2 regions of the Bacillus sp. ISL-75 genome follow, and region 2 is predicted to be linked to the other one. Evidence: riboswitches for the same ligand, from Rfam matches in the RefSeq annotation. Region 2 holds a riboswitch; the other holds the start of a gene.

Region 1 (6,526 bases), on a different contig from region 2:
AAACCAACAATGTTAAATTATTGGAGTCATTTACAAACGCAGAAAACATTGCAGCAAAGGAATAGGAATAAATACTGGCAACTGTGATATACAAATAGGTTAAGAAACTAGCTGCTAAAATAATTGTGGCCCAAATTGAAAGAATATGCCGCTTTTTAAAACGGTCAAATTTTTCTTTTCGTTTTCTTACATTTTCAAGAGCCTGCTTGGTTGCCTGATCAGTATTTTCAAGTAATTGGATTGGAGAATCCATTTTTATCACCCTCCATTTCTCTGTATATACATATGAACTTGTCCCTTCTTTTATGTTTTTCTATTTAAAAAAAACCGATCACTTTTGGATCGGTTAATTGTTTATTGGTATTTTCAAAACCTGCCCTGTATTTAGTTGGTTACTCGTTAGATGGTTTGCCTCCATAATAATTTCCATTCCCTTTGGGGACTGATAATACGTCATTGCTATCCTATAAAGGTTTTCATTTGGTTTAACCGTATGAGAAATGATTTTACTAGCTTCTGATTCTGTCGATACTACGCTAGTTTCTGATTCTTTTTCTTTTTCACTATTAATATCTGATACCTGAGAATCCGTTTTGTTTTCATTTGTACTCTCGGGTTGAACAGATGTATCCACAGCCGTTTCAGTTTGTTCTACTCCGGCGTTAGATTCTTGGCTAGTTTCTTCTGAATCATTAGCTTCAGAAATTACTTCCTTCGATTCATCGGGATTTTCTTGGGTTTCCTCGTCATCTTTAGAACTTTCCCAATTAATCGTTTCATACCCTACTGATTCTTCTGATAGTTTTTCAACACCATTTATTTTTTTAGCACCGTCACGGTAAGAGATTACACTATATATGATTATAGGCAGGAGGATAAAGAACAAAACTAATAGACGAATAAGTGGATATTTTAGCTTCCATTTTGTTTTTTTCTTCTTTGGGCGATGTATCTGCTCCCGTGGCGGCAAAACTTCCATGTCTTCGACTTTTTCACTAATTTTTTCTATTCGCTGTTTTAATCTTTCCGCTTGGTCCCTGAATGGTTCTTCATTATTCATGGAGCTACTCCTCCCTGTTCAGCTTCTCTGATTGGTCGTTTCAATTTTATATATACTCCTAATAAAAAATCAATGACAAAATGCATAACAATTGTGACTGCTAAATTGTCTGTCCACTGAAATATTAAACCAATAAAAAAGCTTAATACAACAATATTTACAAACAAAAACCAATTAAAAAGATATCGATAGTGGATGATTGCAAAAATAATACTTGCTAAAATGAGGCCTACTTTTGTTTGGATGATCCCTCTAAACAATAATTCTTCACTAAAAGCTACTAAAAGGGCAATGATAAAGATGTGAAACAAATTTCTATTTTTAAATATTCTTTCATTCAAACCGCCATCATCATAAAAGGACGAAGGCAGCGATTTCATTAAAAGTATATCGACCATTACCACTGTAATACCGACAGGGAGACCGATTGATATAATATGAAAGTCATTCAAAGAAATATTATTTAAATAGGAGAAATGGTCAAAAAATATAAAACCTAATATTAATGAGATCACACAGAGAATTCCCTGTGTCATGTACAGGTGAAAAAGCAAATCTTTATCCGTTAATTCATTAATTAATTCAAAATACTTTTTTTTCATTCCCTCAACTCACAATTGATTAGAATTTTAGCAAGATAGTCGTTCCAGTTTTTTTCATTTGTTTTTACTGAAGGAAAATGATTAGAATTAATATTTTGATAATCATTTATTTGAAGCCCGCAAATGTCGCAGCATGGATTTAACTTGTTAGACATTATTTCATTAAAATAATGTAAAATATATTCACGTCTGCAAGAATTGGTTTCAATCCATTTTTTCATGCAATAAATATTATTTTTCTTAATGGATAATCTTTCCTTAACAAAATCATTAATAGTGCTTTGTAATTTTTCAAGGCTAGCCACTTCTAGAAATGAATTATTTACAAAGTCCTCAACTATCCTCCATTGAATCTCGGTAAAACCGCCAAGCTCCATTAGTTTCGTATTTAGATTGATCTTTCCATCCTTCAGAAGATGGTCATGTTCTACCTTTTTAAACAACCAGTCTATTTGCTGTTCAGATGGCAATTCATTCTCTGCAAGCTGGATTGGAAGCTGTTCATCCCCTGGCGAATATAAAAGGATGGCAATACTCGGTTCGCCATCGCGACCTGCCCTTCCGATTTCCTGTAGAAAAGATTCTATTTGCATTGGCATGTGATAGTGAATAATAAAACGGATATTTTCTTTATTAATACCCATGCCAAAAGCACTCGTAGCACATATTACATCTAATTGCCCATAGATAAACTGTTGTTGAATCAGTATCCTTGTATTTTGATCCAATCCGCCATGATAGGCCATAGACTGACAGATTCCTTTTTCTGTTAGTAAGGTTGCCATCAGTTCGGCAGCTTTTTTACTTGAAAAATAAATAATTCCTGGTTTTTTCAATTTGGCAACAAACTCGAGGACACTGGCTTGTTTATCGCGGTAATCAAATAGTTCTTTTACATAAAAGCCGATATTGGGTCGGTCGATGGTCGATTCTATTTTTACTATTTCCTCTAAATCAAGTGAAGCAACAATGTCCTGTCGTACCTTTATTGTAGCTGTCGCTGTCAGTGCAAGCGTTAGTGGATTACCGAATTTCTTTCGGATCTCACCTAGTTTTGAATAATCCGGGCGAAAATCAAAGCCCCATTGGGAAATACAATGGGCTTCATCTACAACAAACAACGCAATCGTAAGCTCTTGAAGTTTACGAAGGATATAGGGAACTCTCAACATTTCAGGTGATATGAAGATAAATTTATATTGACTTAAATGATGAAGGGCCCTATTTCTTTCCTCTCCCGAAAGAAAAGAGTTTAAAGCAATGACTCTTTTTTCACCAAATCTTTTAAATTGTTCCACTTGATCCTGCATTAATGATAGAAGAGGAGAAATAATTAAAATGTGCCCATCTAAAATAATCCCAGGAAGTTGGTAACAAAGGGATTTTCCAGTTCCAGTTGGGAGCATTGCCAGTGTATGCTGCCCAGCAAGAATGGAGGTGATTACCTCTTTTTGTCCAGTCTTAAACGTTTGATAACCAAAATGTTTTTTTAAAACCTTTTCTAATTCCATTATCTATCACCATATTTCGCTAAAACTAACCTTATTTGAAAATAAGTAGCAGCACCTACTTTTTCTCTTATCACTTTTAGCTGTTTGGTTACTTTTTGCCGCGAAACTTCCAAAATCTTATTTTGTAACTCACTATCGACGTAGGTATCAATGGAAAAATCCTTTACATTTAAGGCTAATTCAACAAGATGATCTTCTATTGTACTTAACTTTAAGTGTCTAAGATTTGCAATCATATCAAGGCTATATCCTTGTAATAATAATGCCTGTGTTTTCCTTGAGGAAAGGGTTAATTCATCATCTTGCATTAGATCATGGATAAGATAAGGTAAAATTTTAAACTGATTACCGTCTTCCATTATTTTTTGAATCAAGTAATGAAGGGCATTAGTAAAACCAATCTGATAATCATGAATATCTAACTTCAGCTTTTTTGCTACTTGAAGAGGGGTTAATCCAATCTGCTGAAAACCAGTTAACCGAAACACTACAAGTGATGGGTCCATGTCTTTCACTGTATTAAAACATTCATTTAACTCTGAATAGACAGCAGTCCCCAACTCCATCCTAGGTACGGTGATATCCTTTAGAGCAGCTTTTAACCAGATATGGACGTCTTTGTTTTTTTGAATGGGTATATATCTTGATTCCCTAAAAGCAAGATTGGATACTACCTGAATTAGTAGGGACAATCTTTCCCAAAATAGAGAGGATATTTGATGAAAGGTCCAGCCATTTATATATTCGGGCAATGGTTTGTTTTCTAGAAGTGTTATTCCAGAGGTCGTTACATCGTATCGTTGTTCCCCTTTATTTATTAACCAATTTTTTTCTACCATTGATTGATATATTTCATCAAAGGAGTCCCTTGTTAATTGCTCATAAATCCCAAAAAATTTTTTTAATGAAAATAGGTGGGCGTCTTGGATAGTTTGTGATGATTTTTTTCCATTCAACAGGTGATAGACGGAGTAAATCGTCCGTTCCCTGTTTAATTGTTTTACACTATAAAGAATAATGGATTCAAGTTGCATCATACTAAGTCCCCCGCCGTTTTTCGTACATTATCGACAAAATATCCATTTTTCTTCTTTATTCTACCATGAAATAAAGTAGATTGTTGTCCAAAAATGTGTAAGAATTAGAAATTCAACTATATAATCTACAGGTATATGGGTATTTTTCTATTGAAAAGTTATCGATACAGTTTTACAATAGATATGAGTTATCCGTTTTCAATTTGATAATGGAAAATGTGTAAGAATAATTTTGTTTATATTACTGGGAGGTTTTTTTTCATGGCAAAGTACACAATTGTGGATAAGGAAACTTGCATTGCATGTGGGGCTTGCGGCGCAGCAGCACCAGATATTTATGATTATGATGATGAAGGCATTGCATTTGTAACTCTTGATGATAATGAAGGAATTGTTGAAATTCCAGATGTATTAATCGATGATATGATGGATGCTTTTGAAGGCTGTCCTACTGATTCCATTAAGGTAGCTGACGAAGCTTTTGATGGTAATCCAACTAAATTTGAATAATATTTAGGTAAAACAAATGTTAAGCTACTACCTCTCTCCTTTTTAAGGTGAGAGGTTTTAATTTTTTACAAAAAAACAACAGGAGGAATGGGTCCTTCCTGTTGTTTTTATTTATTAGACACTTTTAATTGTTGTGTTCTTATTAATCCATGCCTGCATCCGAATGAACAGAAGCATAAAGATGGATGACATCATAACACCTTTTATTAAGTTAAAAGGTAAGATAGCAGGGACTACCAAATTACGCATATCAGGGAATCCCATAAGAGCAGTATAAGCCGGTAAAATGAAGAAGTAATTTAACAAACTCATCATTACCGCCATTATAGCTGTCCCGGCGATTAACGCAAGTGTCATACCTTTTCTAGTTTTGAGTCTATTATATACGAAATATGTTGGCAGGATAAACACAATGCCAGCAGCAAAATTGGCTATATGGCCAACAGGAATTCCTGTAAAACTTCCTGTCTGAATATAATTAAGGACATTTTTAAAAAACTCAACTAATATTCCTGCAATTGGTCCAAAAATCAATGTGGCAATTAATGCTGGGATGTCGCTGAAATCGACAAACAAGAAATTTGGGAATAAAGGCAATGGAAATTGTATTAGCATTAACAGAAATGCAATACTGCTCAACATTCCAATTGACACATAAGCCCTTACATTCATTTTCCTCTGTTTCCTCATCTTCTTCATCTTCCTCTCTCCTTTTTTGATCCATCGCGTTTAGGAAGAGAGGTTCAGCAAACAGTCGAGACCTAAGTAAATAAAAACTCCCTCAAGAAAATATACTTGAGGGAGTTTACAAAGGCACGCTTAATAAACGTTCATTAAACATTAATTTTTTGAACGTTTGCAGAACCTCCATCTTCTCCCATCCAGACTATACTGTCGGCTTTGGAATCACACCAAATCCTGCCAAAACGGCTCGCGGGCTTATGAGTTTTACTCAAATACCGCCGATCGGGAATTTCACCCTGCCCCGAAGATAGATCGATATTTAATTATAAATATAATTATAATGCTTTCTGCATTTTTTGTTAAGTAAAAGGTTTACGTTTTAACGCTTTTGTAACTTTTAAAGCAGTTTCTACAAAAAAACCGCAGACACTTGAGTCCACGGGTTGTTTATTATCTCAATTTACATTTAATACTTGCTTAGGTTTAATAAGATCCGAGGACAGATGGTTAAGTTGTTTAATACGTGTTACCGTCATATTGCTTTTCCTCGAAATGGAGTACAATGTGTCGCCTTGTTTGACGATATATTGTTTTTTCCCTTTCTCTGTTTTGTCTTCCTTTTGAAGTTTTACATGGGAGCTTGCTTCTAATACATCGTCATTGATTCCAGCTATTCCACCCTGTACATTCTCGCCTGTGTCCGCTTTTCCTAAGAACTTTTCTGGATCCAATGCATATTTCTTATCATATCTCCACTCATGCTGGTGGGTTTCAAAATGAAGATGGGTCCCAGTAGCTTGTCCTGTTCTCCCCATTTTCCCTATTACGGTTCCCTGCTTAATACTTTGACCTTCTAATACAGTTCGCTTGTTTAAATGGGCATAGACAGTAACAAAATGACTTGGATGTTTTATAAATACTACATTTCCGTATGTATTCGAATAATAGGATTTAACTACTTGACCATCATCGACGGCAAGAACAGGTGTGTTCAATTTTCCAGCAATATCAATTCCCTTATGTTTACCCATTCTCGTTCCATATGTATCAGAAATAATACCGTCTGCAGGCCATATCCACCCATCCTTTATCTCTTTCTCATCCTTCATACTTGCTTCGGAA
Region 2 (6,526 bases):
TTTGTCTCATCTTTATCCAACGGAAAGAAAAGAAATTCAAGTGCATTTTTAAAATTGCTAGTGGATCGTGAGTACCAGAAGAAAAAAGATGGCTATTTAGAGGAAAAAAGAAAATTTGAACAGCAAAAAGAGACGCTAAAAGCGCCTCGTGTGGAAGTAATTAAAAGAGATATTAAGTATTTAACTAAGAACATTGACAAGGATTCCGATTGCGGCACCAATGGCTCCACCGATTAAAAATAACATATCAACAGCTCCTTAGATTGGTTTCTTCTATTATCAGCAAAATCAAAACGATTTATTCAGGAGGGAATGAAATGGCACGTACTGAGACAATTGATTTTAAGCAATTTGTGAAACAAGAAAAATACCCAGTGGGCGATTTACTCAAAATGCTCCAGGATAAAAACTTAATGAGAGTAGTATCCGTGGGAGGAGGTTTAATGGCTGTGATGGTTCCGAAATCAGCCTGGGCAGCTACAAAAGCATCAGCTGACCAAACTTTCGGAAATTTATGGGAAGCGGTTATGAATATTGTGGATTGGATTGTAGTCGGTGTGTTTGTGTTTGGTGGGGTAGCCTGGATGTTCGGACATCGACCAAAGGCACTGGAGCTATTGATAGGTGGTTCTGCCGGTTATATTTTGGCCCGTCATGCGATTGATATTCGGGACTTTCTAAAGAAGTTATAGGGAGTGATACTGATGAGTAAGTCGATTGCTTTTATAGAAAAGCTTTTGAAGATTGCCACAAAGACAGAAGATGTTGAGTTTTTTGTTCAATTGCTATTCGATTTGAAAAAAGGACGGTGACAGAGATGGGCACTAAAGCAATCATTATGTTATGTATCATTGGCTACCGGCTTTATTCTAAAAACAAACCGATTAAGCCTGTTAATTTCAACGCTTTTATCCGTAAAGGGGGTAAGGTGAATGAAATTTCAATTATCAAGTGATTATGGCGAGTTATCAGAAGTAAGAAATATGGTTCCCCATCATGGGATTGACCTGGCTATGCCAGAAGGAACGGATCTCCATACCGTTATGAATGGGGTTGTAGAGAAGGTAGTAGACTTGGGCACAAACAATTTAGGAAAAGGTGTCTTCATTCGAAACGAGGACGGTACACTTTCCATATATGGGCATATGTCTAACATCAAAGTGAAGATAGGCGAGCACTTACACGCTGGTGACTCCATTGGATTATCAGGAAACACGGGTAATTCAACCGGTGCTCATCTACATTATGGGATGAAAGATGCTGCCGGACAATGGGTGGATCCTACACCTGCTGCCGAACAGATTTCAAATATGCAAGGTAACGGGTTTCATTTCAGCGATGTGGGTCACTTCATTTTAGACAAATATAACTCTTTTGCTGATAAAGTCATCGGTGCCGAAATGCATGCAGCTGGCATCCCAACAAAAGAGACCTTTCAAGAAACGTTGCAACTTTGGCTCACCAATATAGGGCATACCTTAACGGACCTAATGCCCGAAATAGGAACAGGAATTACGATTGCTGCAGGTATTGCCATTATGTTCACTGGTAATTTTCCAAAGTATTTCACACGCTGGGGATTTGCGATGATGGGGGTGATCTCGTGGTTAATATTAGGGAAATAAAGTCCATTAAACTATCTGAGTATTTTGCTTATCAACAAAATAAAATGGTCACTTACCGAATCGTCCCTCACACGTCAGTGACCAATAACAGCAATTCAAAAATGTGGAGAGTCCTCCATAATATGTACGAAATTTATGATAAAATGCCATCGAGAATCAGCAGACAAGGATTCAAATATACGTATCGAGAAAAAGATACCGTTTGGTTTGACGTGATATTCAAACAGGAGAAAGATGAAAAACGCATTGAATTCTATGTTAGTACTACAGAAATATGGGTAAAAAAATTCCGTGAAATTCTTGGAAATTACATGAAAGTTACTGTCGAAGAAGTGGAAACAAAAGTATTGGAAATACCAAATAGTGATAAAGTTGTGCTCCAAGAGATTCGTCTTTCTAGGCATGATATATTTTCCCTCAGAGTAAATTCTACCGAACAAACTTCACCAATTGCCTCACTACTAACCGCACTAGATGATATTTCAATGGATGGAGACTTTGCAAGATTATCGATTTGTACAGAAACCTACGACCGAAAACAGTGGGCCCAGAACAGTCATTGGGCCAATGAAAAATTACAGAAGGGGGTAATTCCTGTTCGCTCCAGAATTACCTCCAGTAAATTTCAAAAAGCATTTAAGAAAGGTATAGGGACCTTTGCTAATGAAATTTATGACGTTCTAAACGATGTTATGAATGCTGTTGGCAATACCTTCTTCAAAAGCGACAAACCATTTGAGAAAAAGAAGATCATTGATAAGAAATCAGCTCTTATCGATGAGCTAAATTCAGGTAAGCTTAGCACTAAAACATTAGATAAGTTGAACGAGCCTGTATGGAAGACTTGGGTTCGAGTTGCAGCATATTCTGAAATGAAACTTCGGGCAGATCTCCAGGTAAATACGATTAGCAGCTCCTTCACAGAAATTGCGGGCGACAATGAATTATTACCTTATAAGGTACGCACAAAATGGAGGAGACGTGAAATCATTCAGGAGTTGAACACACTTCATTTATCTAAAACCACAAAAGCTGATGGAGACGTATCTTTATTATCCTGCGATGAGATCGCAAAGGTAGCCTTACAGATGCCTACTTCTATCATCCAGCAACGGTATGAAAATGAATTGTCTGTAAACAAAAAAGTGGAGACTGAAATCCCATCAATTTTTATCCACAAATTGTCCCCAGCTCATGTGAATATCAATGGTATTAAAGTAAGTATCGGAAGTAACAATATAAAACTGCTTTGTAAACCGTTAAAAATCAAAGCCCAGATGAGCAGCGGAATCTTAGTTGGTCATGCAGAATTAAAAGGCGAGGAAAAACCAATTCAAATTCCTCTCAATAATCCCGAGGAGACATATAAAGGGTACGTCGCCATGGGAGGTATGGGTAGTGGTAAAGATACCTTTATTCAAAATTTCGTGACAGAGGCTTCTTTAAATCACAATATTAGCTTTGTGGTGATTGACCAGGTGAATAAAGATGGATTACAAGGCATGGCAAACGGTATCCGAGATAGCCTTCCACCTGAAAGGATTATTGATATCGACTTATCAGATGAGAATTATTTACCACCACTAGATCTAACCGAGGTCATGGCTAAAATTGGCCGTAAAGGTGCAGATCGTTTTGCCAATGAGCTTATAGACTTTTTTGGAGATGTGGAATCGATGGGGCAAAGCCGGAAGATTTTAAGAGCCTTTGCCCAGGCATCGAACGGCAGCTTATACAATATTAAACGATTGCTGGAAGAAGAATCATTTAGAGAAGAAACAGCCAAACGATTACGGTTAGAAGGTAAGCCGAGGATCGCAGAAGAGATTGAAATTTATTTAAGCAAATATGAGTTAGTAGAAAAGAAAAATAACAAAGGGGAAATCACGTCGACCGAAATGAAATGCACGAAAGATGGCCAAAAGTCACTCGATGGAAAAGCGGGATCCATTCTGAATAGGCTAGATGAGTTTATGGGCGACTCCACTTTATTCGAAATATTTGCACAGCCCCCTAAAGCGGAAATGAACCTGGAGCAATGGATGAAGGAAGGCAAAGTTGTTATCTTTAGAGTGCCAGATCGGATTCTATCCACTGTTGCTGTACGGACTTTAGTACACTGGATTACCTTAAAAGTACTAATGACAAGGATGTTAATGACGGTAGAAGACCAAGGAAATGGTGCATTTATTGTTTATAACGAGCCTCAGACGTATCTCTCTGAAAATCCAGGTCTTGCTAAGCTGCTCTCGAGAATTGCCGTACAGGGTAGAAAGGAGCGTTTAGGGAGCATCTTTGCCTGCCATCATTTGGGTCAGTTAAAAGAGATATCGGAGGACTTAATTTCGGGCGGGGTGAATTGGCTGCTGTTTAAAAATGACAACGAAAATACCTTTAAAAAATTAGAGACTCAGCTGCAGCCGATCTCTATTGAATCTGCCTTAAATATCCCGAACACGAAAACCACGAGGCACGCGATCTGCGTCTTAAATTTTGGAGGAGAGCGCAAGCCAGCCTTTATGGTCCGAATGCTAAAACCGTCTTATGAAAGATACAAACCTTATGACAATTCATTTATCACTAAACATCACTCGAGGTTATACGGAAGGCATTTTGAAGAAATTGAAAGGATACTAGAAACAGCTTAATACAAGATTTACCGCATAAAATCCTTTTTTCAGCGCAAAATAGGGAGCTATTTTATTTGCATGTTTCGCTTTCCTAAAGTAATATAAACTTAATTGAATAATTAAACGACCGCATCGGTTAAGATACGGTCGCCTTCGGGGTCAGGTGAAATTCCTAACCGGCGGTGATGAAGCGATGCTTCTTAGTCCGTGACCCGGTTAACATATTATTGTTAAACGGTGGATCTGGTGAAACTCCAGAGCCGACAGTTAAAGTCTGGATGGGAGAAGGAAAAGACGGGATTAATTGTAGGGTGTAGTGTACCTATTTTTAACCCTTTATTTTCTATTGTCTTTTATAGGACCCTGAGGACTTATTGTCTTCAGGGTCTTTTTCATTTTAGGGTAAGAATTTAAGTGGAACCATAGTAAGGAGAAGGAAATTATGTTTACTGGAATTATTGAGGAAATTGGGGTAGTCGCGAACATCCAGCGGACTGGCGAGTCGTTTGTTTTAGCCATTGAGGCAAAAAAAATACTTAATGATGTTCACCTTGGCGACAGTATTGCGGTCAACGGGGTATGTCTTACGGTGACATCCTTTACGGGTAAGCTGTTTACGGTAGATGTTATGCCCGAAACGGTCAAAGCTTCAAGTTTAAATATGATAAAGCGAGGTTCCAAAGTAAATCTTGAGCGGGCGATGGCAGCAGGTGGAAGGTTTGGCGGCCATTTTGTCTCAGGACATATCGATGGAACAGGCATAATTAAAAGTAAACAGTCCTTCGAAAATGCCGTCTACTATGAGATTGAAGCAGAGCAGGATATATTAAAATATGTAATCTTAAGAGGGTCTATAACGGTAGATGGGACAAGTTTGACTGTTTTTGCGGTAACGGAAAATAGTTTTACACTATCGATCATCCCCCATACATTGTCGGAAACGATTTTGGGACTAAAGGGGTCAGGGGATATCGTTAATCTAGAATGCGATATGATTGGTAAATACGTTGGCCATTTTATCAATAACCTTTCAAGTGATACAGCGCAAAAGCGTAAGACAGGGATAACGGCACAATTTTTAGCAGACAATGGCTTTAATTAAATTTTGGTTGGAAAAGTCTAGTTTTAATTGGTATGTAATTTTGAAAGGAGAGATGTGGCGTGTTTAATACGATTGACGAAGCTCTTGCTGATTTAAAAGAAGGAAAGGTTGTTATTGCCTGCGATGATGAGAACAGGGAAAATGAAGGGGACTTTATTTCTCTTGCTGAAAAAGCAACGCCTGAGGTTATAAATCTTATGGCCACTCACGGAAGAGGTCTAATCTGTGTTCCTATTGACGAGGCATTAGCTCAAAAGCTCGACTTACATCCAATGGTTTCCAAGAACACGGATCCAAATCGAACAGCTTTTACCGTAAGCATTGACCATAAATTTTCTACCACGGGCATTTCTGCATTTGAACGTTCAGCAACGGTGTTGAGTATGGTTGACCCGGAATCAAAAGCATCTGATTTTTTAAGACCAGGGCATATGTTTCCATTAATTGCTAAAAAAGGCGGAGTCTTGAGCAGAACAGGGCATACAGAAGCAGCTGTAGACCTTGCAATTTTATGCGGTGCCAAGCCTGCTGGTGTCATTTGTGAAATCATGAATGACGATGGCACGATGGCACGTGTCCCACAGCTGCGCAAAATTGCTGATAAGCTAAACATTAAAATGATAACGATTAAAGATTTAGTAGAATACCGAAACAACAAGGAAAATTTAGTTAAGCGGGAAGTTTAAAACAAATTTAGGAGGCATACTCATGGGTAATATTTTTGAAGGAAATTTAGTTGGCTCAGGATTAAAAGTTGGAATCGTGGTTGGACGTTTTAATGAATTCATTACAAGTAAACTATTAGGCGGTGCACAGGATGCACTTAAAAGACATGGCGTCAGTGAGACAGACGTAGATATTGCCTGGGTACCAGGTGCATTTGAGATTTCATTAATCGCCCAAAAAATGGCTAATAGTAAAAAATATGATGCAGTTATCACGCTTGGCACAGTCATTCGCGGCTCTACTCCTCATTTTGACTTTGTTTGTAATGAAGTGGCAAAAGGGGTTTCCGCAATTAATTTAAGTAGTGGTATTCCGGTTATTTTTGGTGTGTTAACCACGGATTCTATTGAACAGGCAATTGAGCGTGCTGGGACTAAGGCGGGTAATAAGGGATGGGATGCCGCTTCGGCTGCAATTGAAATGGCCAATTTGTGCAGAACGAT

Evidence for each region. Region 2 has a riboswitch for FMN ahead of ribE (riboflavin synthase). Riboswitches for the same ligand answer to the same signal wherever they lie in the genome.
Region 1: linked by a shared signal. The riboswitch ahead of J7E63_RS05095 (ECF transporter S component) and the one ahead of ribE (riboflavin synthase) in region 2 are both predicted to bind FMN.

The regions. Positions count from the first base shown of each region.
Region 1 covers NZ_JAGGQX010000011.1:82,099-88,624, forward strand. Annotated here, with positions in the region: gene J7E63_RS05065 (YpbF family protein) at 1-253, opposite strand, end outside; gene J7E63_RS05070 (LysM peptidoglycan-binding domain-containing protein) at 347-1,060, opposite strand; gene J7E63_RS05075 (CPBP family intramembrane glutamic endopeptidase) at 1,057-1,662, opposite strand; gene J7E63_RS05080 (RecQ family ATP-dependent DNA helicase) at 1,659-3,173, opposite strand; gene J7E63_RS05085 (YpbB family protein) at 3,173-4,210, opposite strand; gene J7E63_RS05090 (ferredoxin) at 4,472-4,720, shown strand; gene J7E63_RS05095 (ECF transporter S component) at 4,835-5,419, opposite strand; FMN riboswitch at 5,586-5,717, opposite strand; gene J7E63_RS05100 (peptidoglycan DD-metalloendopeptidase family protein) at 5,860-6,526, opposite strand, start outside.
Region 2 covers NZ_JAGGQX010000027.1:52,775-59,300, reverse strand. Annotated here, with positions in the region: gene J7E63_RS12655 (hypothetical protein) at 1-237, shown strand, start outside; gene J7E63_RS12650 (glycosyltransferase) at 318-692, shown strand; gene J7E63_RS12645 (M23 family metallopeptidase) at 933-1,625, shown strand; gene J7E63_RS12640 (ATP-binding protein) at 1,604-4,273, shown strand; FMN riboswitch at 4,401-4,549, shown strand; gene ribE (riboflavin synthase) at 4,698-5,357, shown strand; partial or broken gene ribB (3,4-dihydroxy-2-butanone-4-phosphate synthase) at 5,417-6,040, shown strand; gene ribH (6,7-dimethyl-8-ribityllumazine synthase) at 6,066-6,526, shown strand, end outside.